Regions from separate parts of the Bacillus sp. C1 genome, predicted to be linked through region 2. Evidence: riboswitches for the same ligand, from Rfam matches in the RefSeq annotation. Region 2 holds a riboswitch; each other region holds the start of a gene.
The links. Region 2 has a riboswitch for S-adenosylmethionine ahead of ACX5JI_RS10855 (Na+/H+ antiporter NhaC family protein). Riboswitches for the same ligand answer to the same signal wherever they lie in the genome.
Positions count from the first base shown of each region.

Region 1: linked by a shared signal. The riboswitch ahead of ACX5JI_RS14305 (methionine ABC transporter ATP-binding protein) and the one ahead of ACX5JI_RS10855 (Na+/H+ antiporter NhaC family protein) in region 2 are both predicted to bind S-adenosylmethionine.
Region 3: linked by a shared signal. The riboswitch ahead of ACX5JI_RS02060 (bifunctional homocysteine S-methyltransferase/methylenetetrahydrofolate reductase) and the one ahead of ACX5JI_RS10855 (Na+/H+ antiporter NhaC family protein) in region 2 are both predicted to bind S-adenosylmethionine.
Region 4: linked by a shared signal. The riboswitch ahead of ACX5JI_RS18370 (PTS sugar transporter subunit IIA) and the one ahead of ACX5JI_RS10855 (Na+/H+ antiporter NhaC family protein) in region 2 are both predicted to bind S-adenosylmethionine.

Region 1 covers NZ_JBTMZT010000004.1:95,119-102,827, forward strand. Annotated here, with positions in the region: gene ACX5JI_RS14300 (methionine ABC transporter permease) at 1-530, opposite strand, end outside; gene ACX5JI_RS14305 (methionine ABC transporter ATP-binding protein) at 523-1,548, opposite strand; SAM riboswitch class I at 1,777-1,886, opposite strand; gene ACX5JI_RS14310 (hypothetical protein) at 2,012-2,356, opposite strand; gene ACX5JI_RS14315 (thioredoxin family protein) at 2,509-2,817, opposite strand; gene ACX5JI_RS14320 (toprim domain-containing protein) at 2,821-3,165, opposite strand; gene gcvH (glycine cleavage system protein GcvH) at 3,483-3,866, opposite strand; gene ACX5JI_RS14330 (arsenate reductase family protein) at 3,908-4,273, opposite strand; gene ACX5JI_RS14335 (hypothetical protein) at 4,521-5,051, opposite strand; gene ACX5JI_RS14340 (phosphatase PAP2 family protein) at 5,193-5,846, shown strand; gene ACX5JI_RS14345 (PTS sugar transporter subunit IIC) at 6,022-7,035, opposite strand; gene ACX5JI_RS14350 (L-lactate dehydrogenase) at 7,056-7,709, opposite strand, start outside.
Region 2 covers NZ_JBTMZT010000002.1:843,193-850,901, forward strand. Annotated here, with positions in the region: gene ACX5JI_RS10840 (murein hydrolase activator EnvC family protein) at 1-702, opposite strand, end outside; gene gltP (glutamate/aspartate:proton symporter GltP) at 1,121-2,392, shown strand; gene ACX5JI_RS10850 (ribonuclease FAU-1 family protein) at 2,460-2,978, shown strand; SAM riboswitch class I at 3,125-3,230, shown strand; gene ACX5JI_RS10855 (Na+/H+ antiporter NhaC family protein) at 3,324-4,640, shown strand; gene ACX5JI_RS10860 (ABC transporter permease) at 4,941-5,618, opposite strand; gene ACX5JI_RS10865 (DUF4097 family beta strand repeat-containing protein) at 5,631-6,479, opposite strand; gene ACX5JI_RS10870 (ABC transporter permease) at 6,509-7,183, opposite strand; gene ACX5JI_RS10875 (ABC transporter ATP-binding protein) at 7,180-7,709, opposite strand, start outside.
Region 3 covers NZ_JBTMZT010000001.1:392,693-400,401, reverse strand. Annotated here, with positions in the region: gene murG (undecaprenyldiphospho-muramoylpentapeptide beta-N-acetylglucosaminyltransferase) at 1-599, opposite strand, end outside; gene ACX5JI_RS02060 (bifunctional homocysteine S-methyltransferase/methylenetetrahydrofolate reductase) at 853-2,685, opposite strand; SAM riboswitch class I at 2,754-2,864, opposite strand; SAM riboswitch class I at 3,067-3,179, shown strand; gene ACX5JI_RS02055 (methionine biosynthesis PLP-dependent protein) at 3,249-4,361, shown strand; gene metC (cystathionine beta-lyase) at 4,358-5,521, shown strand; gene ACX5JI_RS02045 (ArsR/SmtB family transcription factor) at 6,062-6,352, shown strand; gene ACX5JI_RS02040 (class I SAM-dependent methyltransferase) at 6,500-7,612, opposite strand; gene ACX5JI_RS02035 (MBL fold metallo-hydrolase) at 7,621-7,709, opposite strand, start outside.
Region 4 covers NZ_JBTMZT010000007.1:50,200-57,908, forward strand. Annotated here, with positions in the region: gene treP (PTS system trehalose-specific EIIBC component) at 1-977, opposite strand, end outside; gene treR (trehalose operon repressor) at 1,135-1,845, opposite strand; SAM riboswitch class I at 1,978-2,084, shown strand; SAM riboswitch class I at 2,153-2,253, shown strand; gene ACX5JI_RS18370 (PTS sugar transporter subunit IIA) at 2,354-2,812, shown strand; gene ACX5JI_RS18375 (PTS sugar transporter subunit IIB) at 2,827-3,147, shown strand; gene ACX5JI_RS18380 (PTS galactitol transporter subunit IIC) at 3,167-4,594, shown strand; gene ACX5JI_RS18385 (amino acid permease) at 4,970-6,385, shown strand; gene ACX5JI_RS18390 (C39 family peptidase) at 6,574-7,335, opposite strand; gene ACX5JI_RS18395 (hypothetical protein) at 7,487-7,709, opposite strand, start outside.

The DNA.
Region 1 (7,709 bases), on a different contig from region 2:
CCAAGACCTCCAGCACCGACAACACCTGCCATTGCTGTATAACCTACAAGAGCAATTGTTGTTACTGTAATACCCGATACGAGCGCTGGTAATGATTCTGGTATTAATACTTTCCAAATGATTGTGCTCGTTTTTGCTCCCATTGCTTTTGAAGCTTCAATCACACCTTTATCAATTTCACGAAGCGCGATTTCAACCATCCTTGCATAAAACGGTGCTGCCCCAATAATTAAAGCTGGCAGCGCTGCACTCGCTCCAAGAATTGTTCCAAGAAGAAGCTTCGTAAATGGGATTAATAAAATAATTAAAATGATAAATGGGATCGAGCGGAAAATATTCACAAACGCTCCAATCACAGTATGAACCATCTTGTTTTCCCACAAATTATCTTTTGCTGTCATAAAGAGTAATAATCCTAAAATGAGACCTAAAGCAAATGTAGCAAGCGCTGCAATTGCCGTCATGTATAATGTTTCACCTGTTGCTTCTAGCATTTGATTCCAATCTACGTTTGCAAGTAACTTATCCATGCGCAATCACCTCCAGCTCTACTTGTTCTTGATGAATTCCTTCGATTGCTTGCTGGATTGCAGCCTCTGTACCATTCAAATGAACGACTAAGTTTCCATAAGATCCATTATTTGTTTGTGCAATATTCCCTTGCAGCACACTCACTTCTATATCATCCCGTCTCATCAATCTCTGAAGTACCGGCCGCTCTACAGAATCGCCAATAAACTGCAAACGAATCACTTTACCTTCTGGATATTTCTCTAATAGGCTCTCAATCGTTTCATTCGTATCTTCTGAATCTGTTATTTGTTGTACAAATCGCTTTGTAATCTCCTGCTGCGGGTTACGGAATACATCTAGTACAGGACCTGTCTCTACGATTTTCCCTTTTTCCATTACTGCAACGCGATTACAAATTTTTTGAATGACATGCATTTCATGTGTAATAAGTACAATCGTTAAACCAAGACGTTTATTAATATCTAATAGTAAATCTAAAATTTGATCTGTCGTTTCTGGATCAAGTGCTGATGTCGCTTCGTCGCAGAGGAGTACTTTCGGGTCATTCGCTAATGCTCTTGCAATCCCAACGCGCTGCTTCTGTCCTCCGCTTAGTTGAGACGGATATGCATCGCCTCTTCCTTCCAATCCAACAAGACGAATTAACTCATCCACACGTTTTTTTCTTTGTTCTTTATCTACACCTGCAATTTCAAGTGGAAACGCAATATTTTCACGAACCGTTCGTGACCAAAGTAAGTTGAAGTGCTGAAAAATCATACCAATTTCTTGCCTTGCTTTTCGAAGCTCACTTCCAGTAATCGCTGAAATCACACGATTTGCTATCGTAATTTGTCCGGAAGTTGGTTTCTCTAATTGATTAAACAATCTAATTAAAGAACTTTTCCCAGCGCCACTATATCCAATAACGCCAAAAATTTCACCTTTCTCTATTTTTAAATTGGCATTATCCACAGCAGTGACATCACCACTTTTTGACTTATATATTTTCTTTACATTCTCTAATAAAATCATGATGTTCACCCCTTTTTTAGTTAAAAAGCGTAAGCAGCTCGTTCTGATTTACTCCCACAATTTTTTATTTTTAATGTGAGAATTGCTTAAACCTAACTGTCGCTATAGCTAAATTTCTTGTTAGCTCTTCTTATTATTCGAATGTCCTCCTCATTCAAACAACAAAAAACCTTTCTGCTTTTAGAATGAGCAGAAAGGTTTATATGCGTATATCAACATTATCCCTTCCTCTCATCTCTCAAAGCATTTGCTTTGCAGGAATTGGCACCATTTCAACATAAAAGTTGACGGTTGCCGGGTTTCATAGGGCTCAGTCCCTCCACCTCTCTTGATAAGAGAAATCAGATTGAATTTTCGTCTGATTTAAAATTTATGAAATTGTCTATATTTTATGACTTGAATTGTATCAATATACAACCATTATGTCAATAGAAATTTTCGCAAAAAGAGAAACTTCAGAATATTAAGCCCCGACAGACATTGGTTTACATATATGAAATACAGATTCCAATAATAACATCGTACGATACGTTCCGTTATATTGAACACGCCCACTATTTAAAAGCGTTTGTAATCGTACATTTCCAGTTACTAATCGCCGTAAATCTTCCTCTTGAAAACAAACAAGTTGCTCTGTTCCCCTCGCCTCTTTCAAAAGTTGTATATACTCTCTTGAAATTTGAAGTGAGTAACACTCATCCCTAAAACAAATATTAATTGTCTTCTCTCTTTGGCGTAAAAGTGGCTCGAGGTGATATTGGCTATTGGCATACGTTACAAATGATTGAAGCAACGAATATAATTCCATTCTAGTCACATCCTTCATATCACTTTCTACTACATACCATTCCATCTCCTCAAAGGGCAATCCTGTTACTTTCTCTCGACAAATAATGTAGCACTTCTATCTTTCAAGCATATTTCCCAAGAAATATGTCGAGGCGGCAAAAACTTTGCCGCCTACTGTAATTCTTTATATAAATATTCAACCGAATGAAATGCATATATTTTCTTCATCAGTGCTCCTCTTTCAAATACAAGTAAACAAGGTACACTTTCTATTTCATACTCTCTCGCTAAATAAGGGGCATAGTTTAAATCTAGCATTCCTATTTCTAATTCAGCTATAGTAGCCTCTACCACCGTTAGCATCTTCTTTGCTAATTGGCATGTTCCACACATCGGTGTATATACATATAACACTATTTTTTCTTGGTCTGCTATTAGAGCTGTAGCTTCAGCACCTGTCCACTCAATCACTTCTATCATTCCTTACCGTAAATATTCTGTATAAACGTCGATGTCAGCTCCCCATAATACATTCGCTAAATGCGAAGACGGCGCAGTTGCCACTTCACGATACGAACGATCAATGTAAATATGCTCAGCTTGCGGAAATTCCTTACGAAATTGCTTTCTTAGCTTCTCCCCTGCATCATCTGCATCCACTAGCACATATACTTCTTTATCAAAAAACTGATCAATGAACTCATCCATTTTCGACAAACCAATTGTACCATTTGTACAAACAATTTCCACAGGTTCTCGAATAATAGATTCAATCTTTCTTCTATCTGACTTTCCTTCGACAATAATGACTTTCTCTACATAAACCATATGTCATCACCCGATCACCATGTACTATAAAACAACCTTATTAGTATATAGTATATTCGATATTTTCATGTTGTTTCCTGTTTATTTTTGTAAAGAAGAAAAGCGCAAGCGGCTCGCTCAGAATGTGAGGGGGATGGAGCTTCTGATGTAGAGGCGCTCTTTGCCTCGCAGGAAGACACGAAGCCACCGAACATTCTAGCCGCTGGAGCTAGACAATGAAAAGCGCAAGCGGCTCGCTCAGAATAGGAGGTCGTTGGCTCACAAAATGCAAAACAAAAAGGACAGCACATAGGCTGTCCCTTTTATCTCGACTAAAATTAGTCTTGGTTTGTCATTTCTGCGTATTTTTCTGCAGATAATAACTTCTCTAATTCACTTGCATCAGAAAGTTCAACTTTAACCATCCATGCACCTTCGTATGGAGATTCGTTAACAAGTTCTGGTTGGTCGCTTAAGTCTTCGTTTACTGCTACAACTTTACCACTTACAGGTGCGTATAATTCAGAAACTGTTTTAACAGATTCTACGCTTCCGAATGGCTCGTCAGCTTCAATTGTTGCACCTACTTCAGGAAGTTCAACGAATACGATATCGCCTAACTCACTTTGTGCAAAATGAGTAATACCGATAACAACTTCGTTGCCTTCAGTTTTTACCCATTCGTGTTCTTCAGAGTAACGTAAATGATTTGGAATGCTCATGACTGTACCTCCAGTGAATGTATTAATTATGTAAAAATACCTTATTGGTACTTTTTCCACACACTTTCAAACTGCTCTTCGTTAAAACCAAGTGTTACATTCGTGCCATCTGTTACGATTGGACGTTTAATCAACATGCCGTCAGACGCTAATAGTTCAAACATTTCGTCCTCACTTGCATCCTTTAACTTATCTTTTAAGCCAAGTTCACGGTAACGCATTCCACTTGTATTAAAGAATTTTTTTAATGGCAATTCACTTTTCGCATGTAAATTACGTAAATCTTCTTTTGACGGTGGATTTTCAACAATATGAATCATTTCATATGCTACATCGTTTGCCTCAAACCATTTCTTTGCTTTTTGACATGTGCCACACTTTGGATATGAATAAAATGTTACTGTCATAAATTCACCTACTTTTTACTAACCTTTATCTTTATCATATAGAAAACATTCTCTTATTTCAAACGATTCTTCTCCAAACTCTAACTTATTTCGTGATAATTTTCTTTTATCCTGCAAATTTTTCGCATTTTTCCGCCATTTCTATATATAAAATTTTTTCTCTCGATTTACGGTTGCACCCGAACATATATGTTAAACAAACGTTTGATTAAATAAAAAAAGAAGCAGCTCCTAAATCAAGAGCTCCTTACTGCCTACTCAAATAATCCGCAATCGTTTGAAATACTGTTATATACATATTGTGAATACTTTGCTCTGAAAAGGTATCATTATATAATCCCATCCCCCAATACTGGCCTGTGCTTCTTCCAGCGTTTACAAACCCTTGCGTATACATCATTGCCCCATCTTTCGGTGCATTACTATAATCTAAATCTTTATTAGTAAAAATTATATACGGTCGATCCTTTAAGCCAATAAAAAACACTGGCTTTTTTAAGTTTAAAAATAAGTCCGTATATTTTTCTGTTGATGCTTCTTCAAAATATTCTTTCATAACGAGAAATCCATCAACCTCCTCAGACTTCTCCTTCATTTCTTCTAACTTTACATTTACAAACTTTATATTTCTAAATGTATCCTTGGGCGCCTCGCCGACAACTCCAACCTTTAGTGCCCTCCCGTTATACTCTTGGATAGGCGGCACATTCTTCTTTTCACAACCCGCTCCCACTAGACAGAACAATATGAGAACTAACAGCCCCCACAAACGTTTCATATCTAACCCCTCCATTCAAAGTCAAGTGACAAAAATGTAAGGTTCATTTAAGAAAATGTAAGTAAAATCAATAGCCCCTTTAGAGTTTCTATATTATAATCAACAAGGTTTACTTATATTACTAAACACTAGGAGATCATCATGAAAAAATATAAGCTTTCATCTTTTCTTCCATTAAGTTATATACTTCTACTCGTACTCGTAAGCCCCCTTTACGATGTACTCAATAAATCTGGAACACACGCTGTTAATGTTACAACAGTAATTGATGATTGGATTCCATTTGTAAAGGCATTTATCATTCCATATTTACTTTGGTTTCCATATCTATATGGAGCACTCATTTATTATTGTTTCGCTAATCGAAAACAGTACTATATAACATTAAGCGGCGTTATTCTTGGAAAACTCGCATGCTTTTCGATCTATTATTTTTGGCAAACAACAGTACCTCGTCCTACTGTAGTAGGAACAGATGTATTTTCTAGCTTAGTTCGCTATATTTATAGTATCGATCAACCGGTAAACTGTTTTCCTAGCATCCACGTTCTCACAACATTTGTGATTATGCTAGCGGCTTATAAGCGAAGAGAGCAACATAAGTGGGAATATTCAATTCTTACTTTCTTTGGTACTCTCATTATCTTATCGACTCTATTTACAAAGCAACACGCTTTCTTAGATGCCGTTTCAGGTATAGCATTGGCGAGCACATTATACTTCGGTGTGCAATTATTATTAGTTAACAGAAAAGAAACTGTTACGGTTCCAGTAAAACAAACATATAAAATATGAATTAAAAAAATGACATAAAACCATTCTTTTTAGGTGGGAGAGAGCATCCGGCCATGCATAGCAGCGGGCTATGTGTCGAAAAGTCAAAATGGATTTATATATAATATAACTAAAAAGCAGACTGTAGCTTCTTCAGTCTGCTTTTATCTATAGAAAGGAGATTTGGGATCATGATTCAAGATTGTGGCACAGTCATGTCGCCAGAATGGATGCGACCTGCTTTTTTTAATGCAATGTAAATAATATAAGAAACAGCTACTGGAATTATGATATAAGTGATGACCATGGCTGGTACAACACCGACCCCTTGGCTAGAAATCAAATTAATTGGTGCAATAAAAGAACTTAATCCGAGACCTGCAATTTCTTTACCTGCTTCCAGTTGAAAAATCAGTGCAGATACAGGACCCACAATTGCGCTGGCAACGACAGTTGGGACGAGAATCATTGGATTTTTAGTAATATTCGGCAACTGTACTTTCGGAGTACAAAGTGCCTGTGCTAAAATACCGCCTAAATTGTTCTCTTTTGCAGAGATAACAGAAAATCCGATAAATTGAGCAACACATCCTGCAAGTGCCGCCCCGCCTGCAACACCATCTAGGCTAAGTGCAATTGCTAGAGCGGCAGATGAAGCTGGAGAAATAAGTAATAGTCCCCAAACAACTGCAAGTACAATAGAAGCAATAAATGGACTACCAGCTGAGCTATCTTTAATAAATGCGCCGACTGTATTTAAGACAGGGCTAATATGTTGAGCCAACCAAATGCCAACTAAACCAGAACCTAATATTGCCGCAAATGGAACAAGCATCATATCTACAGCTGTTTTTCCGCTTAATCGTTTACCGATATACACTGCTAAAGTTGCTGTTAATAACGCACCAATCGGTTCACCAGTTTTAATGATTAAACCAGCTTCAGTAATTGAAATGGATCCTGCTCCAATCGCCCCGGCAACCATCGCTGAGAAAATGACAAGTCCATTTGCTCCAAGCATGAAAGCAATCCCTGCTCCAATTGCTGGTGCCATAAGTGATTTTGCAACAACTCCAATTGTAATCAACATCGGAATATCAACAATTCTCCCTATATTTTCGATAAGTAAACCAATTCCAAGGGATACGAAAATACCTTGTGCAATTCCGGCAGAACCTTTAAAGACACGAGACATTATATATTTCTTCATTTGTTTCACCTTCTCCTAGTTTAGTAACCGATTATTTTCATATAGTCACGTAAAATATCATTTGATTGTGCGAAGCGGCTTTCTTCAGCTTCTGTTAAGTTGAGTTCTACAATCTCTTTCACACCTTCTCTTGTAATAACCCCTGGTACACCTGTACAAAGATTATATTCGCCATATTCACCATCTAAAATTGTTGAAACAGCAATTACGCGATGATCATCATTAAAGATAGAGCTTGCTATATAAGCGAGTGAGTTACCAATGCCGTAATAAGTAGTTCCTTTACGTTTGTAAATTTCCCAACCAGCTTTGGCAGTTTTCTCCACAATGTCATCTAAACTAATTTCGCTGAAACGTTCTTTTTGTTCATCTAAAATTTGTAAAATTGGTTTTCCGCCAACTGTAACATGTGACCAAGCAACCATTTGAGAATCACCATGTTCCCCTAATGAGTAACCGTGAATACTACGAGGATCCACTTCAAGCATTTCAGATAAAATTGTTCTTAAACGTGAAGAGTCTAAAGATGTTCCTGTACCAAGCACGCGATTTCTTGGTAAGCCAGACAATTTCCAAACTTGATAAGTAATAATGTCAACTGGGTTTGATGCGATTAAGAAAATGCCATCAAATCCACTTGCCATTACGTCTTCCACAACACTTTCCATAATCTT
Region 2 (7,709 bases):
GGATTCTTCTAAACCTTCAATCTCGGAATCTACTTTTGATACTTTACTATGCAAATCGCTAATAAGTTGTTGTTGCTCCTGTTGATTTTTTTGAAGTTCTTGTTGCTTTTGCTCCGCTTTTTGCTCGGATTCTTTTAGTTGTTGTTCTTTCTTTTCAATGGTCTCTTTTTCCGTTTTTACAGTTTCTTGATCAGTTGTTTGTTTTTTTACGATATCTGTATCGTTGTTTAAAATTAAGCTCACAGAATACATATTATCAACAAGATCTGCGAAGTTGTTTGAAGTCATTAATACTTCAGTTATGATATTTGTTCGCGGTTTTTCTTGCATAGATTGCAGTCGTTGTTTAATGACATCTTGACGAGTATCAATGTTTGTTTGTAATTGCTCGATCAGCTTCTTTTTTTCGGCAATTGTTTGCTGGGTTTTACTAATTTCTTTTTTTATATCATTTAAATCAGCTTCGTTTTTATTAATAGAAGTTGTTAAATCATCAACTTTTTTCTGAAGCTCTTGAATTTCTTTTTCTATTTGTTCTTTTTCAGCTGATTTATTATGCAACTCTTGTTGGTTGCCTTCGAGTTCAGATTGAATATTAGATAATTTATCTTGACTTGTTTCTGCATATACAGGTGATAGAAATTGAGAAACAAGAATCGTGCTTACTGCTAAAACGCTAAAAGTTGTCAGTTTCTTTTTCATTGCTGTCTAGCTCCTTTCTCTATGATGTATATATCATAAGCGCAAGAATGCTGTCTATTGTTGTAATCATAATGTAACGAAATTATTATAAATATGCTATGAATTGTCGGAAATGAGGTAAATTTTGTATATTATATTACTTAATAGAGATAGTGATAAAGGAGAAAAAGTATGGATATATCCGCTATGGAATTGATCTCATGTTAGGTTTTCTGACATGGGTTTTGTTCTTGTCAAGAAAATTATTTGTATTCGTGCAAATTTATTTTGTTGTCAGATTTCCTTTTTTGATTTATCATTTTTAACAGGGACAAAATGTAGTGAATTGTCGAATAATATGTATTGCTCTTGATTTATTGGTCTATTGGCTTAATAGAAACATAGAGTTATAGCATCAAAGAAGGGGGTTGCAGTAAGTATGAAAAGAATTGGACTTGCATGGCAAATTTTAATAGGGCTTGCACTTGGTATTGCAGTTGGGGCGATCTTTTATGGCAATAAAGAGGTAGTAGGATATTTACAACCAATTGGTGATATTTTCATTCGATTAATTAAAATGATTGTTGTACCAATCGTTGTAGCCAGTATCGTAGTTGGTGTTGCTGGCGTTGGTGATATAAAAAAACTAGGCCGATTAGGCGGAAAAACAATACTTTATTTTGAAATTATTACAACAATTGCAATTGTTGTCGGTTTATTGATAGCGAACATTTTCCAACCTGGAAACGGCGTTGATATGGATAAATTGACAAAGACAGATATTTCTAAATATACAGCTACAACAGAGCAAGTACAAAGTCACTCGTTTGCGGATACGTTTGTAAATATCGTTCCGACGAACATTATGAAATCATTGGCTGATGGCGATATGCTTGCCATTATTTTCTTCTCTGTATTATTCGGTTTAGGAGTTGCAGCAATTGGAGAAAGAGGAAGACCGGTTCTTCAATTTTTCCAAGGCGTAGCTGATGCAATGTTTTTTGTAACGAACCAAGTTATGAAATTTGCTCCATTTGGTGTATTTGCACTAATTGGTGTTACAGTTTCGACATTTGGTCTATCTTCATTAATTCCATTAGGAAAATTACTAATTGTCGTATATGGAGCAATGATCTTCTTCGTTGTAGTTGTATTAGGACTTACGGCGAAATTATTTGGAATTAATATTTTCCAATTTTTCAAAATTTTAAAAGACGAGCTTATTTTAGCATATTCTACTGCGAGCTCAGAAACGGTTTTACCGAAAATTATGGAGAAGATGGAGAAATTCGGTTGTCCGAAAGCAATTACATCTTTCGTTATTCCAACTGGTTATTCGTTTAACTTAGATGGATCGACGCTATATCAAGCAATTGCGGCACTTTTCTTAGCGCAAATGTACGGTATTGATTTATCCATTACACAACAAATTACATTGTTACTTGTGCTAATGGTTACATCTAAAGGTATTGCGGGTGTACCAGGTGTATCTTTCGTTGTATTATTAGCAACACTTGGTACAGTAGGCATTCCAGCAGAAGGTTTAGCATTTATCGCAGGTATTGACCGTATTTTAGATATGGCACGTACAGCAGTTAACGTAGTAGGTAACTCTTTAGCAGCTGTTGTTATGTCTAAGTGGGAAGGTCAATATGATGAAGCAAAAGGACAAGCCTATTTAAAAGAGATTTCAGAGAAACAAGCAGCTTAATGGTTGTTACGAAAGCCCTCACGTAAGACGTGGGGGCTTTTCATATAGAACTGGGGTGTTAAGAAAAATGAAACGAAAGTATGGGGATGGTTCGTCGTGGAATCGCTTAATAGAGAAATCGTATTCAGTGAAACACGTACAAAATGGTATGCTAGGTACATTGCAGATGAAAAAGGTGAAAGAGCCTAGTTATAAGCGATATAATCATCAAAAACTTTGTATTGCAAATGACAATTATACGTGGTTGCAATATTTTATAAACGATAAGAACTTTGCAATTACAGCTATGTTAAATGAAAAAAAAGAATTGGTTCAGTATTATATTGATGTGGCAAAAGAATATAAAATAGATGAACGCGGTATGCCGTATTTTGATGATTTATATTTAGATGTAGTATTATTACCTAATGGTAATATATATTTGCTAGATGAGGATGAATTAGAAGGAGCGTATAGAGCCGGAGATATTTCTAAAGAAGAGTATGATGTAGCTTGGAGTACAGCTAAGTGGCTTATCGCAACAATTGAAAAAGGAAAATTTTCTTGGATTACAATTTTAAAAACAGAAATTCAAAAAATAAAGTGATATTTGTGTGAAATGCTTGGATTATTCGCCCTTTTGTACAAATTCCAAAAAATACTAACTTTTTTTATGCAAATAATAATTGACTTTTGATTTGTAAGCGAGTAAAGTTAGGAAAGAAATTATTATTAAAAATAAAATATGAAACCTTCTTATAAAGAGAGGCGGAGGGACTGGCCCTACGATGCCTCGGCAGCGGACTCGATTTTAGAGTGCTGTGCCAAATCCAGCAAGCGTGTGCTTGACAGATGAGAAGAGTGTTTCTTATAGATGTATAAGACCTCTTCTCTTGGGAAGAGGTCTTTTATTGTAGAAAGAAAAGGTTTAGAAATAGGGAGAGATGTTATTTTGAAACAAACGAAGGGGAATGGCTTAGCTTTATTACCGCTTGGAATATTTTTAGCGCTATTTATTGGCTCTGGGATTATTACAGGTGATTTTTATAAGTTGCCAATACTTGTAGCGATTTTAATTGCTGTAGGGACTGCATTAGTAATGAATCGTAAAGAAAGCTTTACAGCTAAAGTAGAACGATTTGCTAAGGGTGCTGGCAATCCAGATATTATGATTATGGTGTTAATTTTTGTACTTGCAGGTGCATTTTCTGAAACGGCCAAAGGAATGGGCGGGGTTGATGCTACAGTAAATTTAGCGCTGTCTATTTTACCGCAAGGATTTATCGTTGCCGGAATTTTTGTTATAGGTGCTTTTATTTCGTTAGCAATGGGGACCTCAATGGGAACAATTGCTGCATTAGCACCAATTGCTGTAGGGATTAGTGGACAAACAGATATTTCGATTGCATTGACAATGGCGACAGTTGTCGGAGGAGCGATGTTTGGTGACAATTTATCATTTATTTCTGATACGACAATTGCAGCTGTTCGTTCGCAAGGGACAGAAATGAAGGATAAGTTTAAAACAAACTTTTTAATTGTATTGCCAGCTGCAATCATTACAATTTTATTATTGGTTTTCATTACATTAGGAAATCATACAGAAATAAAAGCTCAGACGTTTGATTGGGTGAAAATCTTACCATATGCTGGTGTGCTTGTTACGGCGTTACTTGGATGGAATGTACTTATTGTATTAACAGGCGGAACAGTGCTAGCTGGAGTTATTGGACTTATAGATGGAAGTTATACATTGGAAAGTTTCTTTAAAAGTGTAACAACAGGAATCGGTGGAATGATGGAGCTCGTGCTACTAGCCATTTTAATTGGTGGAATGGTTGAAATTATTCAATATAATGGTGGTATTCAATATTTAATGGATATGTTGACACGTAATATTCGTTCGAAAAAAGGTGCGGAATTTGGAATTGCTGGCTTAGTCAGTTTGACAAATATGTGTACAGCAAATAACACCATTTCTATCATTTGCACGGGTTCACTTGCAAAAAGTATTGCTGATCAATACGAAATTGATCCAAGAAAATCAGCAAGTGTATTGGATCTATTTTCATGTTGTATTCAAGGGATAATCCCGTATGGGGCGCAAATGTTAACAGCGGCGGGATTTGCGGCACTGTCTCCAATTGAATTGTTACCATATGCATTTTATCCAATTTTGGTTGGGATTTGTGGCATAATTTCTATTGCTATAGGCTTTCCACGTTTTTCAACAGCAGTAAAAAAAGAGGAATATAATAAAACAGCTTAATAAAGGAAATGTCTACTGAGGATTCATTTCAACTGTATATCGCATTCTTTTCTCAATATATTAGCAGAGAAAAGAATGTGATATTTTTTTACAGTTTTTGATGATTAACATGTAGTTTTTTGGCATGTTTTTTATTTTTTGTGTCTCTTGTGCGATCGAACAGTAATCTCCCATCGAAGGTGTGCTTTATAACAGTTGGGAGTTACCTTCTATATTCAGAGAACTCAAAAAAGTTAATCTGGTGTTAATATAGTAACTGTTTTAGTATAGTCCGTTGTTTGTTAGAGCACTATAGCTTTATTAAATATCACTTCTTTTAAAGTGGATAAGCGATCCGATTAGAATGATAAAACAGAAAATGGTCCAACCGATAGCTGAAATATAAAAGCTAGTTTGAGGTATGATCATCATACTAGGTAAGCTTTGTAGCCCACTCATAATGACTAGACACATGATTATTGAAAGGATTAAAGTTTTAGTAAACAGAGCAACAGAGAAAAATAGAATGGAATAAAATATTAAAGTGAAAAATTTTAGTTTAATAAGTATCAAAAGTTGATAAAAATCAGCAGTTGATATCACTTCAAATCCTGAAGAAATGGTAGCCATTACAATACAAGATATAAGATTAATAATCAATAGCAAAATTGAAAATAAAATTGCTACTAATAATTTTGTAGCCATGACTTGAAGACGAGATAACGGACGAATGAATAGTAATTTAGCAGTACCTGATGAGAATTCATTGCTTACAATTTGTGAAACAGTGATTATAATAATAAGGTAAAAAATTTGATTTTCTGTTTGAAATAAATAACAAACAGTTTCCCAGAAGCCTAGAGTACTTTGGTCATCACTCACTGCACTTAAGAGGAGAACAAATAAAACAGAAAGAAAAGCAATTCCAATCAAAGCCCAACTAGATGGTTTACTATAGATTTTCATATTTTCATTTTGAATATGATGAATAACGCTCATGTGTAGCCACTCCTATTGTTTTATTGAAATTTTACCTGTATCGCTACTTATAGTAGCTTTCGGAGTATTTTCCGTTTTTTGCCCAATACTCCCTGAAATTTTATTTATACCCGATTGTTTCCAATGGTTTTCTGTATTTGAATTTGTGATATCTAGATTAGTCTCGATATATCCATTTGAATGTAGATCAAGGGAAAGAGAGCTTGGTAATTTATTTGCACCGATTTGAACGTTTCCCTTGTTTGTATAAATTTCGCTATTTGCTAGAAGATGTGACCATTCATTAATTTGTATATTTCCGGAATTTGATTTGATATTAACATCTCCACTCAACTTGTTAATACGAACATGCCCACCAGTATTAACGGTAAATTTTTCTCCGGTAAATCTTTGTACATCAAGATTGCCAAGACTACTAGTAAATTCTAATTTTTTAGTGTGTAAATTACTATTAACATGTAAACTCGACATTTTCGTACTTATCGCTATTTTTTTAAAGTCTTTTTCCGGTAGATAAACATGTAAAGCAATCGTTTTTGTGAGGCTCAAAGCAGAAGCTCCCCCATTTTTTTCTACTGTATGAATTTCGATTGACTGGCCTTTTGAAGAAATAGTCGCATCATAATCAGCAAGTCTCGAAGCTTTACCTGCTATATTTGCATGGATTTTTCCATCTTGGCTAGGGTGAATTTTAATTCCTACTAGATCACTATTGATGTCTATATTGTCGATTCCGCTTGCTGAAATTGATTTTTGTTGTGTTTTGAAATCCTTTGTAAAGAGACTATTTACAGCCAATACTCCGCCAATTAATACAATGAAAACGAGTATTATACTAATCCAATTTGCATTTTTTTTCATTTTTTAAACTCCTTCTACTAATTCCTAACTTATATATCTTGTTTTTTGAATTGTGTCCATCCAATAATTGTGAAAATCATATAGAATGTCGTCCAGATTCCTAGAGATAAAGGGATACTAAACCCTGGAATAATAGGGATGTAATTACTAGTAAATAGAGAAATCATTAAACTAATCAGGAGGCTAAGCCCGATATTACGAGTCAAAATAGCTAGCGCAAAAGCTACAGATGTGTAGAATGGAAAAATTAATAGTTTGAGCATAATAGGCCCAGAAAGTGAAAGAGCTACATCTAGTTGAGTAATTCCCTTAAAACCAAATAGTATAGCTGCATTTATACATCCTAGTATAATGCTTCCCAAAAACCCTAATAGTGAAAATAATAGTGTGGCAAGATATTTTGATAGTAAGATATTTGCCCGAGAATTAGATGAAATTAATAAAAGTTTAATTGTTCCTCCTGAAAATTCGCTGTTAATGATTTGAGAAGCGATTATAACAGTAAGAACAAAGAAGGCCTGATTAGCACTTTGAACCACATAAGCAGTAAATTCCCAAAAAGATGTAGCAACTACTTTTCCTTGTAATGTTTGTATATATACAAATGAAAAAGTTAAAATGTATGCGATAAGGAAAGATATATAAGTGGTACGTTGTTGATAAAGTTTCATGTTCTCATTTTTAATTAAGTTTAGTAGACTCATATTTTGTTACCTTCTGTAATTTCTAAAAATTTATCTTCTAATGTTTGTGTCTCATATTGGATTCCGTAAACTTGACATCCTAAATTTAGTAGTTCTTTCATTAATGTCGATATATTTTCTTTATCAGTAGTAATGGGAATTCCTTTATCTGTAATTTGAATAGATTGGTCAGGAAAAACTTCTTTAAAGTAAGAAATAGCAACATTAGCAGGCTCCACTTGGAAATAAGCAACCATATCTGATGACGCTTTTAAGTCGGCTATATTTTGTACCTTAAGTAGTTTCCCGTTTTGGATAATTCCTATTCGATCACACATGAGTTCAATTTCTTGGAGTAAATGCGAGGAAACAAATACAGCCATGTTTTCCTTGTGAGCTAGTTTTCGAATATAGTTACGGAATTCACGAATTCCTGCTGGATCAAGTCCATTTGTCGGTTCGTCTAGAATAAGTAATGATGGAGAGTGAAGCAGTGCTTGTGCTAGTCCTAATCGTTGGCGCATACCTAAAGAATAGGTTCCAACTT
Region 3 (7,709 bases), on a different contig from region 2:
ATCTTCTTTGCACCTAAACTTCCTCCCATAACCGTGATAACTGGTTTTCTAGTATGGAACTTAAGAAATTGCAGTCCTTTCTCACGTTTTCCACGTAACACTTCTTCCCTTACAGGTGAACCTGTATAAACCACCTTCTCTTTTGGCAGATGCTGTGCCGCTTCTTCAAACGTGATAAATATTTTGGAAGCAAAGCGAAGTGCAATTTTATTTGCTAGCCCTGGCGTCATATCAGACTCATGTAAAAAAACCGGAACACGATTCAGCCAGCCAGCAATTACTACTGGGACAGATACAAAGCCACCCTTTGAAAAAATAACATCTGGTTTTAATTTTCGTATTCGCGTATAAGCATCCAGCACACCTTTCATAACAAGGAAAGGATCTTTTATATTTTTCAAATCAAAATAACGACGCAACTTTCCGCTCGCTATACTATAGTACGGAATTCCTTCATTCTCTATAATCGTTTTTTCAATCCCTTGATGAGAACCAATATAAGAAATATCCCATCCCTTTTCTTGCAGATGTGGAATAATTGCTAAGTTAGGTGTTACATGACCTGCGGACCCGCCGCCTGTAAAGACTATTCTTTTCATATGTCTCCCCCTTCTACACTATAGTACACTAAAATATCGTGCTTCGGGGTGAGCAAATACCATTGCCGTTACGATGCTTCTGGCTCCATCATAAAGTGAAACTTTAATCAGTGGGGTGGCTTCATCCCCCACTGATTATTAGCCCTCACCAATCGGGATTTTACGGGCATCCTGACTCCCACCTAACTTCTTTACTGTCGCTGAATTAAGCGAAATAGCATTTCATGTTGCACTCTCATTTTTATCGCTTTCATCATTTAATTCCCTCTTTTACTTCTTGCTTTACTCTTACATACTTAACAAGATTTTCTGTAATTTCATAGTTCAAAAATGGTGTAATGAGATAGATGCCATTAAAATATTTCATCGCCGCATCAATTAACTCTTGTGAAATACGAATACCTTCTGTAATTGCAGCCTCCTTGGTTTCATGACCATCCATTCGATTTCTTACTTCCTCTGGCAATGTAATACCTGGCACCTCAAAATGAAGAAAATCAGCATTACGTTTACTTACTAAAGGCATAATCCCAATAAAAATTGGTTGTTCCAAATGCTTTGTTGCTTCATAAACTTCTTCAATTAAGGCTACATCGTAAATGGGTTGTGTTAAAAAATACTCTGCACCAGCTGCAATTTTTCTTTCCATCCTTTTCACTGCTGCTTTTAAATGTCTCACGTGCGGATTAAAAGCGCCCCCAACAGAAAACCTTGTCGCCGGGCCAATTGTTTTCCCTAAAATAGAACGACCATCATTCATTTCTTTAATCATTTTAATTAGTTCAATAGAAGACAAATCATATACAGACGTCGCTCCAGGAAAATCCCCTACTCTTGCCGGGTCACCTGTTAAAGCTAACACTTCCTCCATCCCTAAAGCTGATAAACCAAGTAAATGAGATTGCAATCCAATAACATTATGGTCACGACATGTTAAGTGCGTCAGCACTGGAATATCATGTTTTGTTAATAACGCTCCCATTGCCATATTAGAAATGCGCGGAGATGCTAATGAGTTATCTGCTAACGTAATGGCATCTGCACCTGCTCGTTTTAGTACTCTAGCTCCTTCAAAAAAACGTTGTGTATCCAATGTTTTTGGGGGATCTAATTCAACAACAACTGTTGTCCGCTTCTTCGCTTTCTCTGCAAGAGTAACAGGTGTACTCTTACGTTTTGCTTGTGTGTGGATCACTTCTTTTCTTTGAACAATTTGTTTTTCTGTAACAGGTGTTACATTCTCAATCGCACGCTTCATCCCTTCAATATGTGCCGGCGTTGTACCACAACAACCCCCTAATAAACGAATACCTTGTTCAATAAATTTTGGTGTCATCGCTTCAAAATAAGCAGGGCTACCTTCATATACATACCGCCCTTCTACATAATTCGGAAGACCTGCATTTGGATAAGCTGATAAATAACCATTTTTAGGAATAGATATCATTTTGAAAGCTTCCGTCATATGAAGCGGTCCTAATTGACAATTTAGTCCAACTACATTAGCACCGTAATCTAAAATTTGTGTTACGATTTCATTTACATCATTGCCATTTTGCGTTGTTCCTGCTTCATGAAGTGCTAACTGTGCAACAATTGGAATATCTGTTTGTTTTCGCAATACTTTCACCGCATGTAACAATTCGAATTCATCATAAAATGTTTCTAACAATAATCCATCAACTTTTTCTTCTAATAATGCCTCTGCCTGCTCAAGTAGCATAAATTCTCGTTCCATATCAGTCGTTGTAACAGCTCCGATGTGCTTCATCCCACCAATCGTCCCTAAAATAGCGTTTCGCTCTGTAACAGCCGCTTTTGCAAGCTTAACCGCAGCTTTATTAATTTGGACCACCTGATTTTCTAAACCATACATGCGCAATTTCGCTTCATTGGCACCATACGTATTTGTTTGAATAACATCTGCTCCAGCAGCTACATATTGTTTATGAATCGATATAATAAGATCTGGATCGGATACGTTTAATTCTTCAAAACTACTTTGCAAACCATGAGAATGTAATAATGTTCCGATTGCACCATCACCGATAACAATTCCTTTTGATAATAAGTCTAGTAATTTCACCCTTCTCCCTCTTTTCTATCAATATAAAAACCCCTCTTCACCTGAAGAGGGGGACATGAGTAATCCTCCTCTTATCATGCAAAACAAATTGTTTTGCAGGTATTAGCACCGTTTCAAACATTTCGTTTGAAGGTTGCCGGGTTTCACAGGGCCTTTCCCTCCACCGCTCTTAATAAGAGTTTATCTTTATTAGTAATCTATGTTTTAAAAGGAAATACGTGTACTTTTTAACAATCTTTGTTAATTTTCTCATAAAGTTAGCATGAGAAAAAATAAAAGTCAATGGAATCAGGATAAAAATAAAAAATATTTAAAATAAAGTTGCAATTCAGTTATCTTTTGTTGTAAAGTTAAACTCATAATAAAATTTCATACAAACTATTCTTATCTAGAGAGGTAGAGGGACTGGCCCTGTGACACCTCAGCAACCATTAACACGTTCGTTAATAAGGTGCTAATTCCAGCAAATTGTGAACAAATTTGACAGATAAGAAGAAGACTATATTCGCATGAAAGCCTTCTTCTTAGAAGGCTTTTTTATTTTTATCAAGGAGGAATCTCACATGTCAACAATTGAAACAAAACTAGCTCAAATCGGAAACCGAAGCGAAACTACAACAGGAACTGTTAACCCCCCTGTTTATTTTTCAACGGCTTATCGGCATGAAGGAATTGGAAAATCAACAGGTTTTGATTATTCACGAACAGGTAACCCAACACGTGGTCTGTTAGAACATGCAATTGCTGATTTAGAAGAAGGGGAACAAGGTTATGCCTGTAGTTCTGGAATGGCAGCTGTTCTTCTTGTTCTTTCTTTATTCCGCTCTGGAGATGAACTTATCGTATCAGAAGACTTATACGGGGGAACCTATCGCTTATTTTCAGAACATGAGGAAAAATGGAATATTCGATGTAGATACGTAGATACACAATCTATTAAACAAATAGAACAAGCCATCACTTCTCAAACAAAGGCTATTTTCATAGAAACACCGACCAATCCATTAATGCAAGTAACAGATCTTGCAGCTGTCTCGGCCGTTGCAAAACGACATGGAGTCCTACTTATTGTAGATAATACTTTCTACACTCCTTATATACAACAACCATTGACAGAAGGGGCAGATATTGTCCTTCATAGCGCCACAAAATATTTAGGCGGTCATAATGATGTATTAAGCGGCCTTGTCGTTGCAAAAGGTCAAACACTTTGTGAAAAACTTGCCCACTATCATAATGCTTCTGGCGTTGTATTAAGTCCCTTCGATTCTTGGTTATTAATTCGCGGTATGAAAACATTGGCGCTCCGTATGAAACAACATGAAGAAAACGCAAAGAAAATCGTGTCTTATTTAAGGGAAGAAGACGGTGTAACCGATGTTTTTTATCCAGGACGAGGCGGCATGATTTCATTTCGTCTCCGCGATGAAAAATGGATAAATCCTTTCTTACAATCTTTATCATTAATTACATTTGCCGAAAGTCTTGGCGGGGTTGAGAGTTTAATGACCTATCCAGCAACACAAACACATGCAGATATTCCAGAAGCTGTGCGTACAGCGCGCGGGGTATGTAATCGCCTACTCCGTTTCTCCGTTGGCATTGAAGATGGTGATGATTTAATTCAAGACTTAAAGCAAGCTATTAAACATGTAAAAGAAGGTGTAAGAATATGAGTTATTCAATAGATACACTCTTACTTCATAACCAATATAAACATGATTCACAAACAGGAGCTGTTAACGTTCCTATTTATAATACATCAACATTCCATCAATTTGATGTAGATACCTTTGGAAAATACGACTACAGTCGCTCTGGGAATCCAACACGTGAAGCACTTGAAAACATAATTGCTTTATTAGAAGAGGGAACAAAAGGATTTGCCTTTTCATCTGGAATCGCAGCGATTTCTACTGCATTTCTCCTTCTTTCACAAGGCGATCATGTTCTCATTTCAGAAGATGTATACGGTGGAACGTATCGGATTGTGACAGAAGTCCTCTCTCGTTACGGTGTTTCACATACATTCGTCGATATGACGAATGTAGAGAAAGTAAAACAAAACATTAGACCGAATACAAAAGTATTTTACATTGAAACACCATCCAATCCATTATTAAAAGTAACCGACATTCGTGCTGTTTGTGCATTAGCAAAATCTGCTGGGGCTCTCACTTTTGTTGATAACACATTTTTAACACCATTGTTCCAAAAACCACTTGAACTCGGAGCCGATGTTGTACTTCATAGCGCAACAAAATTTATTGCTGGTCACAGTGATGTTACAGCTGGATTGGCAGTTGTAAAAAATGAGGAACTCGCTCAAAAACTAGGTTTCTTACAAAATGCCTTTGGCGCTATATTAGGGCCACAAGATTGTTCTCTCGTTCTTCGCGGCCTGAAAACATTGCATGTACGTCTTGAACACTCAGCAAGAAATGCAAACACAATTGCTCACTTTTTACAAAAACATTCAAAAATTCAAAATGTGTATTATCCTGGATTACAGTCACATCTCGGCTATGACATACAACAAGTACAATCCAAATCCGCTGGTGCTGTACTATCTTTCGAGCTACAATCCGAAGAAGCTTTACGACAATTTTTATCTCAAGTTAAACTCCCCGTATTTGCAGTAAGTTTAGGAGCTGTAGAATCTATCCTTTCTTATCCTGCAAAAATGTCACATGCAGCATTATCACAAGATGCACGTGATGAAAGAGGTATTTCTAATTCATTGCTCCGTTTATCAGTTGGCCTTGAAAATGTAGATGATTTAATTGCCGATTTTGAAAATGCTCTTTCTTATGTCGAAGAACCTGTGAATGCATAAGGAATTTTTATTCAACATTGAAATAAAAAAAGGATAGACCAAGCAAATCACATCTACTTGGTCTATCCTTTTTTATTTACTATTATGATACTGATTACAAATTAAGGTGATTTCTTTTCTAATATCAATAACTAACTCAGCATCAGATTCTTTGGCCAATCGTATCACATCATCACCACTGATCGTTTTTAAGTAAATAGCTAGGAAAATGAAAATGTTGTATAAAGTTATGTTATCCCTTCCGTCCAAAATTTGCATTCGATATAAGAGTATAAAATCCTTTTTCTTATTATTTCAAAAATTTTGTATATTCATTTGAAAGAACAAAAAATTCATGATAAAATCGTGTTATAAATGTATCTGTATCTTCAAACATCGTGTTACAAAACGTACAAATTAAACGATTTTATTTACATCACGTTCTCTTTTCTTACAATTTCTTTACTTTAGAACATTTTTTCTGCAACAACTATTTTCTTTTCTTTAGATTTTTGGTATGTATAGTATGGGTATAACAGCTCGCATGGAGGTGGAAAGAACATGTTAGAAACCTTTCAAAAGGAATTGGAACTATACGAGAATAATGCAGAATTATTGAAAGTTCTTGCTCACCCTGTTCGTTTATGTATTGTAAAAGGCTTAATCGAACGCGGTCCAAGCAATGTTTCAACAATGTACACAGGATTAAATATGCCACAATCCACAATTTCACAGCATTTAGCAAAATTAAAAAGTGCTAAAATTGTTTCTAGTGAAAGAAAAGGTTTGGAAATTTATTACAAAGTAGAAAATGAAACAATTATTCAACTTGTTCGTGTATTACTAGGTTAGGGATAGCCAAGAAAAAAGGGCGTATTCTATATTTCCCATCTCATATCTTTAATATAAATATATATCATGAGAGAAAATATACAATACTACATATCCTAAAGTCGTATAAAAAAACAAGACGCAGAATGATTCTGTGTCTTGTTTTTTCTATATATGAAAGTAACGCTTTACATCCAAATGTGACATTCCTTTTTTTTGTATAACAACATCAAATGCGTCACTCATCCCTCCATGTAAAACCATAGAGCGGATTGCCCTGTTTTGTTTCTGTTTCTCAGAAAAAGGATTGGAATCGTGATGACTAGTAAGTTGTTCTAATATACCCGCTGCAAGTAAAAACTCCCTTTGTTTTGTATGCCACACTGTATGAAGACCACCGTCTTCGCCTACTTTCTTCAATGCATCCCAATGAATATGTGTTGTTATATCCATTTCTCCTGGATACGCTAGCGGATTTCGAATGAGCCTATGGTTATAATACCCTCTTAAACTTCCTTCATGATGCGCAGGATGCATAAACGTAGCCATTGTATACCCATAATCAACTGTAATAAATAACCCTTCCTCGAGCCATCCTGCAACTTCTTGTACATATGTTTCCATTCGTATTGGCACTTCAAATCGCTGCCCCTCAGAAAGCTGAATATGATACTTTCGGAGGTAGCTATTTACCCGTTCTCCTATCGGCCTTACTATTTCGGCAAGCTTTCCTTCAGCGTTATACGTAATCCGTACTTCGTACAACATACCATCTCGGTTCTCCACTACTTCAACGGGAAATGCATCAAACAATTCATTTGCAAAAACAATTCCTGTAAAAGACTCTCCTAACTGCTCATAAGATGAATACTGTGAAACATTCGAAAATGAACCAAGTTGTTGCTTTTGTACTTTTCGATGGAACGGACTCACTTCAATGATAGAATACCGTAATGCCGTAAAAGTTTTTGGAGAAAGCTGTTTCCACTCTTGTAAAACAGCATAAGCAAATTTCCCTGTTCCCCCGCCAATTTCACAAATGTGTGGGGAAATTTCTCCATTTTCAATCAAACGAATAAAAAAGTGAGCAAACGTCCTTGCAAATACAGAGGCAACATTACTACTCGTGAAAAAATCACCTTTTCTTCCGATTTTCTCATGTTCTTTCATATAATAGCCGCAATCTTCATCATACAGTGCAAGGTTCATATATGTACTATATGAAATCGAATAATCCTTTTCTTTCTCCATCCATTTTCTTAAAACGAACTCCATCCCCATATAACCCCTTATTGTAAAAATGGATTATTTTCTTTTTCGAAGCCGATATTTGTTTCTGGACCGTGTCCACATAATACCGCTGTGTCATCTGGCAGTA
Region 4 (7,709 bases), on a different contig from region 2:
ATTACAAGTGGTGCATATAGTGCGCCAAATAGAATTGCACCAAGTACTGGTACTGTTTCATATACACCAACTAATCCAGCCGTTAGTAAATCACCAATATGACGTGTAACTGGACCGATAATTCCTAGTGCTAGTACACCAGTCACAACGATTGTCGTAATCGGCACAACTAATAGTTGAATCGCATTTGGTACATGTTTTTTTAAGAAAATCTCAATTTTACTTAATACAAATGCCGCTACTAAAACCGGTAATATTTGTCCTTGATATCCTACCTTTTCAATTTGGAAAAGACCTAAAATGTCAAAGTACTCAATCTTTTGCCCATCAAGTCCCGCTGCTGCTTTCCCATAATTCCATGCATTTAATAAATCCGGATGTACAAGCATTAATCCCATTACAATCCCAAGTATTGGACTTCCACCAAAACGCTTCGTTGCTGACCACCCAACAAGCGCTGGTAAGAATACGAATGCTGTATTTGCCATCAAATTAATTAAATCCCATAATCCGCCTAAGTTCGGATATACTTCTAGTAAATTCTTTCCATCAAAAAATAAGTCCTTAGCACCTAATAAATTATTAATCCCCATCAATAAACCAGCAGTAACAATCGCTGGTAAAATCGGCATAAATACATCAGAAAATATCTTTACAAATTTTTGCATCGGATTTAACTTTTGATTCCCCGAATCCTTCACATCCGCTACTGTCGATTCCTTCATACCTGTAAGCACAATCAATTCCGCATATACGCGGTCCACATCTCCTGGACCAATAACAATTTGAAACACACCAGCGTTATGAAACGCTCCTTTCACTAAAGAAATCGCTTGCAATTTATCGTTATCTATTTTACTTTCATCCTTTAACGCAATACGAAGTCTCGTTACACAATGAGCTGCCTGTTCAATGTTCTCTTCCCCGCCAATATATTTCAGCACCTCTTCTGCTACTTTCCGATAATCTTTGGCCATCTCCCATCCCTCTTTTCTCTTTTTTTGATACCGTTTACAAATACATATTAACTCGTATATATAAGTTAGTCAACACTCGTATATACGAGTTTGCGAAATTTTTTCTTATTCCCCCAAAACGCAAAAAAAGGAGATGAAACTTTATCGTTTCATCTCCTCATTTTCTCCGAGCTACATCTGAAAAATGAAAAATATCAAGTCGATGCCGTGACTCTGTATATTCAAACTGGCTTCCATCATAAAGATGCGTAAAGTTTTTGACAACAACAACATAATCTGTACCATTCAAATCTAAATATTTTTGATCATCCTCTGTACAAGGCTGAACTTCAATAACACGCTGTGCATAACTAATATGTAATCCTAAATCTTGTTCAATATATTTATAAATCGAATTCTCAGCAATTTCTTTTGTTAATCCGGGAATATATTCAGATACAAAATAGTTTACATCTAAAATTACATTTTCCCCATCAATATTTCGAACACGTTTAATATGATCTACCTTTGTTTTCGTCTTTACATTTAATGATTTTGCGATTTCTTTCGAGACTAACAATTGTTCCTGTTCTACAACACTCGTTATACATTTGCGCCCTAATCGTTCGTTTTCCTCTTGAAAACTCACAATACCGCCAAAGTTAAATTCAATATTTTTTCGTTTTAAAACGAAAACGCCTTTACCGTGAATCTTTTGTACGTACCCACGTTCCTGTAATAAATCAACAGCTTTTCTTACTGTCCCACGGCTTGCTTCATACTGTTTCATTAATTCTGTTTCAGAAGGAATTTTACACCCTTCTTTTAACTTGCGATTATCAATTGAATCACTTATCTCCGTATAAATCTGCTCATACTTACTCATCATCTTGAATAACCCCTTGCCACCTTCTTTTTCTACTTGTATTATAGCATGCCAGAAAATTAGTTTTTCCTCTTGATTATTTTACACATTAGCTATACAATATTCACATATTTTACAAAAATCAAAATTAACAAACTCTTATCAAGAGAGGTGGAGGGACTGGCCCTATGAAACCTCGGCAACCCCTATGTTATTTAGGTAGGTGCCAATTCCTTTAGAATTTAAATTCTAAAAGATAAGAAGAAGCGATATTGTGTATTCAAAAACCTTCTTCTTATCGAGAAGGTTTTTTATTATTTTCATACTTTCATCCTTATCAAGAGAGGTGGAGGGACCGGCCCTATGAAACCTCGGCAACCCCTATATTATTAGGTAGGTGCCAATTCCTGCGTTTAAAGCGACAGATAAGGCGATGATTTTCTATCAAAGTAATCATCCCTTTCTTCGTATAGAAAGGGGTGATTTTTTATTACCACATAACTAAATTACAACTAAAGAGGAGATGAGTTATTTGGATATTTTCCATGAACAATTTATTTACCCAAAACTTTCAGGCACGACATTTAAAGAAATTTTAGAGAAAGTTTCCACCGACTTACTTATACAGGGATTTGTAAAAGAAACCTTCTCACAAGCTGTCCTAGAACGAGAAATGCATCATCCAACAGGTCTCCCCACCGGAAACATCGGGGTAGCAATTCCTCATACTGATTCTTCACATATTATACAACCTGTCATTAGTGTAATTACATTAGAATCATCTATCCCTTTTACTCTTATGGGAAATCTCGAAAAAGAAACAACAAATGTGCAAGTTCTGTTCTTACTTGCATTACAAGACGGTAGACAACATATTCAAATACTTAAGGAAATTATGAAACTTATTCAACATCCACAGCAGCTTCAACAGCTAACTGCTGCATCTACAAAATTAGAGATTATAAACTCTATTTCAGCTCTTACTATTTAAGGAGGAAAAAAAACATGAGAACATTTCATATTTTAACAGTTTGTGGTTCAGGTACAGTCAGCTCTACTATGGTTTCAGAAAAACTAAAAGAGGCTTTAAGCGAAGATTATATTACGATTACGACAACTGAGGTTAAGCCGACACAAGTCGAACAGTTTTTGGAAGAAAGACAATATGACTTTATTGCTTACACTACACCTATCCCTCAAAACCTTTCTATTCCAACCATTAATGCTGTTGGATTTTTAACTGGTTTTGATGAAGAAAGTTTTTTAGAAGAAGTAAGACACGTCATTCATACCATTGTAGAAAAGGAAACTATCACAAATTTATAAGACGGGTGGATTGATACAAATGGAGCTAGAATTTCTTAAAAAGATTTTTGACACATTTGGTGCATCTATTTTTGTACCAATTGTTATTTTTATAATCGCCATTGCTTTAAAAGTAAATCGTAAAAAAGCTTTTTATTCTGCTTTATACGCAGGTATCGGCTTACAAGGCTTCACTCTTTTACTCAATGCTTATATCCCTATTATTATGCCTGTCGTTCAAAATATGGTGAAAAGTACAGGAGTCAGTCTTCCAGTATTTGATATTGGCTGGCAAGCTAGCTCTATTGTTGCCTATTCTACGGAAGTTGGAATGATCTTTGTAGGCGTTGCACTATTACTTCAAATCGGATTATTTTTAATAAAATGGACAAACATTTTCCAACCTGGAGATTTGTGGAACAATTATTCCTACATGGTATGGGGCTCTATGATTTATTTAGTTACAAATAACTTATGGTTGGCTTTTGCTTGTATGATTACACTCAATCTTTACAGTCTTCTTTTTGCAGAACTATTATCCAAAAGATGGTCTACATATTTTCAGTATCCTCGCTGTGCGATTGTACAGCTACATCATGTTGGGAGTATTCCATTTGCAATTGGATTAAATCGTCTTCTAACAAAGATAGGTGTTGGAAAAGTAAATGCCAATCCAGAAGTTCTAAAGAAAAAACTAGGATTATTTGGAGAACCTATTTTTCTAGGGCTCTTTCTCGGTGCTAGTATCGGAATTTTAGGGAACTTTCATTCTCTTAATACGTTAAAAGCATGGGGACAAATTACTACTGTAGGAATTTCAACCGCTGCTATTATGACTATTTTTCCAAAGGTTTCAGGGATATTTGCTCAAGCTTTTTTACCACTTACAGAATCTGCAAAAAAAAATATTAACAAAGATAAAAATAACCCAAGAGATTGGTATTTAGGTGTAAATGATGCAATGGGATATGGTGAAACCGCTACACTAACAACTGGTATCTTACTCATTCCAATTATGGTTATACTAGCATTAATTTTACCTGGAAATGAAGTACTCCCTATTGTCGATCTAATTGCACTCCCTTATATGGTTCAAGGAATAGTAGCAATTACAAATGGAAATATTTTTAAATCTATTCTAATTGGTGTAATTTGGTTTAGCTTAGGCCTTTATATGGCAACGTACACTGCACCAATATTTACAGAAGTTGCACAACAAGTTGGAGTAACCATTCCAGCGGGTGTCCTTCTGATTACAAGTTTCGGAATTCTTACATCTCCTGTAACAGGACTAATTTTTTTAGCATTTTTATCAAAATCTCCTTTCTGGATTGGGGGTATACTTCTTCTTTATATTGTCACATATGTATTCTTTAGAAAATACAAACTGGATATCCAAAACTATTTAGAACATGCCAATGATTTACCTTTGCATGATTCTGTAAATATAAAACAAGCTAAAATGTAAGTTTTACCAACACCAAACAAATCAAAAATGTTCATGCATTTTCAAACAAAAATATATGTACTTATAAATTTTTTTCTTTTCATTCTAAAAGACATGTAGTATACTAACTTCAAAATCAGAGGAGAAAGGGAGCAAAGAACTATGCTTACGAATACAACTGTAGTTACATTTGCACAAAAACATCATCATCATACGTAAACCCTTGAAACCTAGCGGAAAAATTCACGCGTAGGTACAAGGGTTATTCCCGTTGTACCTACACTTCGGCAAAGAGCCATGTAGGTATTTTTTATCTACATGGCTCTTTTTTATTTTCCAAAAATGCTAGTAAAAAACGATGAGTAAGCAAAACTACTACAAAGGAGTTATACAACTATGGGAACAAAAAAATGGGGTTTATGGATTTTAACAGCATTTGTTGTTGGAAATATGGTTGGCGGCGGCGTATTTATGCTTCCAGCAAATTTAGCGCAAGTATCAGGTCCGATGGGATCAACACTTGCATGGACAATTACTGGGCTTGGTGTATTTATGATTGCTCTTGTATTTGGAAACCTTGCCGTACGTAAACCGGAGTTAAAGGCTGGTCCACAAAGTTATGCACAGGCAATGTTTACTTCTCAAAAAATGGGTAAAGCAGCTGGATATAGTATGGCATGGGGATACTGGGCTGCTAACTGGGCTGCTACAGCTTCTGTTATTATTTCATTTGCGGGGTACTTGTCTACATTCTTCCCAGTATTACAAAGTAAGCAAATTCTTTTTTCACTAAACGGTTTTTCATTAGAACTTGGAAAAGGATTAACATTTGCTGTATGCAGCATTGTGCTCTGGGGCATTCAATACATTCTTTCTCAAAATATTGATCGTGCCGGTAACATGAACTTACTTGCAACAATCGCAAAGATTATTGGATTTACAATGTTCATCGTTATTACATTATTTATTTTTAACGCCTCTAATTTTGGTGATGGTCAAACATTTATGAATGAGGCCGGGAAATCAATTCCATTAGGCGGACAAATAAACGCTGCTGCGATCGCAACGCTTTGGGCATTTATCGGAATTGAGTCAGCAGTGATGCTGTCTAATCGTGCCAAGTCACAGCGCGATGTAAAAAAAGCAACGATTTTTGGATTAATTATCGCTCTTCTTATTTACATGGCAATTACCTTACTTACGATGGGCGCTCTTCCGCAAGATGCGTTAAAAGAATCACAAAAGCCACTCGTTGATGCATTAAGCCTAGCAATTGGTAATAAAGGTGCTTACATTATGGCACTCCTTGCACTTATATCATTGTTCGGATCTACTGTAGGATGGATTGTTGTCAGTTCAGAAGTACCTTATCAAGCAGCAAAGAACGGGCTTTTCCCACAATTTTTTGGCAAAACAAATAAAAAAGGAAGTCCTTCAAATTCGTTGTTTGTTACAAATATTATGACGCAAATTTTCTTATTCTCAACAATATCTGGTACTGTTTCAGAAGCTTATAGTTTTGCGATTGTTGTTGCGACTTTAGCATATTTAATTCCATATCTTGTTTCTACTCTTTACCAGTTAAAACTCGTTGTTACCGGGGAAACATATGATATAACACCAGGTTCTCGCATAAAAGATGGAATCATTACTGCGCTAGCACTTTTATATTCTCTATGGGTAATTAAAACTGGAACAGCTGATTTAAAAACATTTTTCTTAGGCATTGGATTATTTGTATTAGGACTTATTCTTTATCCATTCCTTATGAAAAAATCGGCACCATCTACACCGATCCAGAAAAAAGAATAGAGTAAGTTAATCAAAAAGAGGCAACTGTTAGCTATATTCCATATTTACTGGAATAAGAGCTACAACTGCCTCTTTTGCATAACAGAAATGTTCCATTCTATTACAGGTAAATGAAACTTGTTTATATCATAATACAAATAACTACTCAATCATCAAACAAAATTAGCTATAAAAATTGATCGCATTCCTTACGTTCCTTTCTTATAACTAATTGCTTGCTTCCCCATCTGCTCCCAAGCTGCCTGAAATTCATTTTTTGAAACAGCTATATGTGGCTCTTTTCCAAGAGGATTATGAATGTACACCTTGTCTTTATCATATCCTGTCACGAGAACACTGTGCTCATGGTATGTAATCCGAACCATTCCTTGCGGCGTTTCCCAATTGTGAAACTGACTATCTGAAAGCGGCCGAAAAGTAGAATTTATAACTACTAACACAGGTACTTTAGAACGAATCTGTGTATAAATACTCTCTATATTTTTTCCAGTCAAATCCATTGCACGGTCCCCTAAATATTGTTTTGCTAACTTATAAATAGGTTTATGATATGCACCGTACCCCGGGTAAGAATACGTATATATATTCCCAACAAATCCCTCATTTGGATGTCCATGCTTCTTTCCAATCCAGAATGGAACTTTGTCTATTTCTTTCGCTAATTTCATTTTGTCTACTTGAATATTTGCCGATTGAAGTAGCATTGCCAAACTCGTTACTTCACACCCCCTTTTTAATTCCGGAAGTTGGCTTATAAACGGAACCTGTGATAATATCATTTTCTCCGGTAAAAATTTTGGCCATTCTTGATTTACTTGCTGCATCCTATATTGATTTGACTTCTGACCCACCTGTACTTGCTCCGAAGATTCCTTATTAACAAATATGCATCCCGCACATAATATCAATAGCATAAAAAACAAACTATACAATCTTACATATTTTCTCATATATATGATTCTGACTCCATTTCATATTTAAATAATCCCTTTCTATTTTGCACTCTTACAGATGAAATCCTATTGTTATTTTTTCCCTGACCACAGATTGTTTGTTAGCTACAAAAAAACAGACCACAAACAGTCCGTTTTTTTTCGTAATTTAATAATATCCCCCGTATGGATATTGCGTTGGATATGATACTTGATATGTTGTTGGGTATGTTACGGGGTACGCGACAGGATACGGCGCTGGATAATAACCGCCTCCACCACTCGTTAATGCTCCAGCTGTCAAACCTCCTAATACTCCTCCAACAAAGCTTCCTGGAAAGAACGGACCTCCTCCCCACCCCCAGCTACCACCGCCACCATGATAACCATGA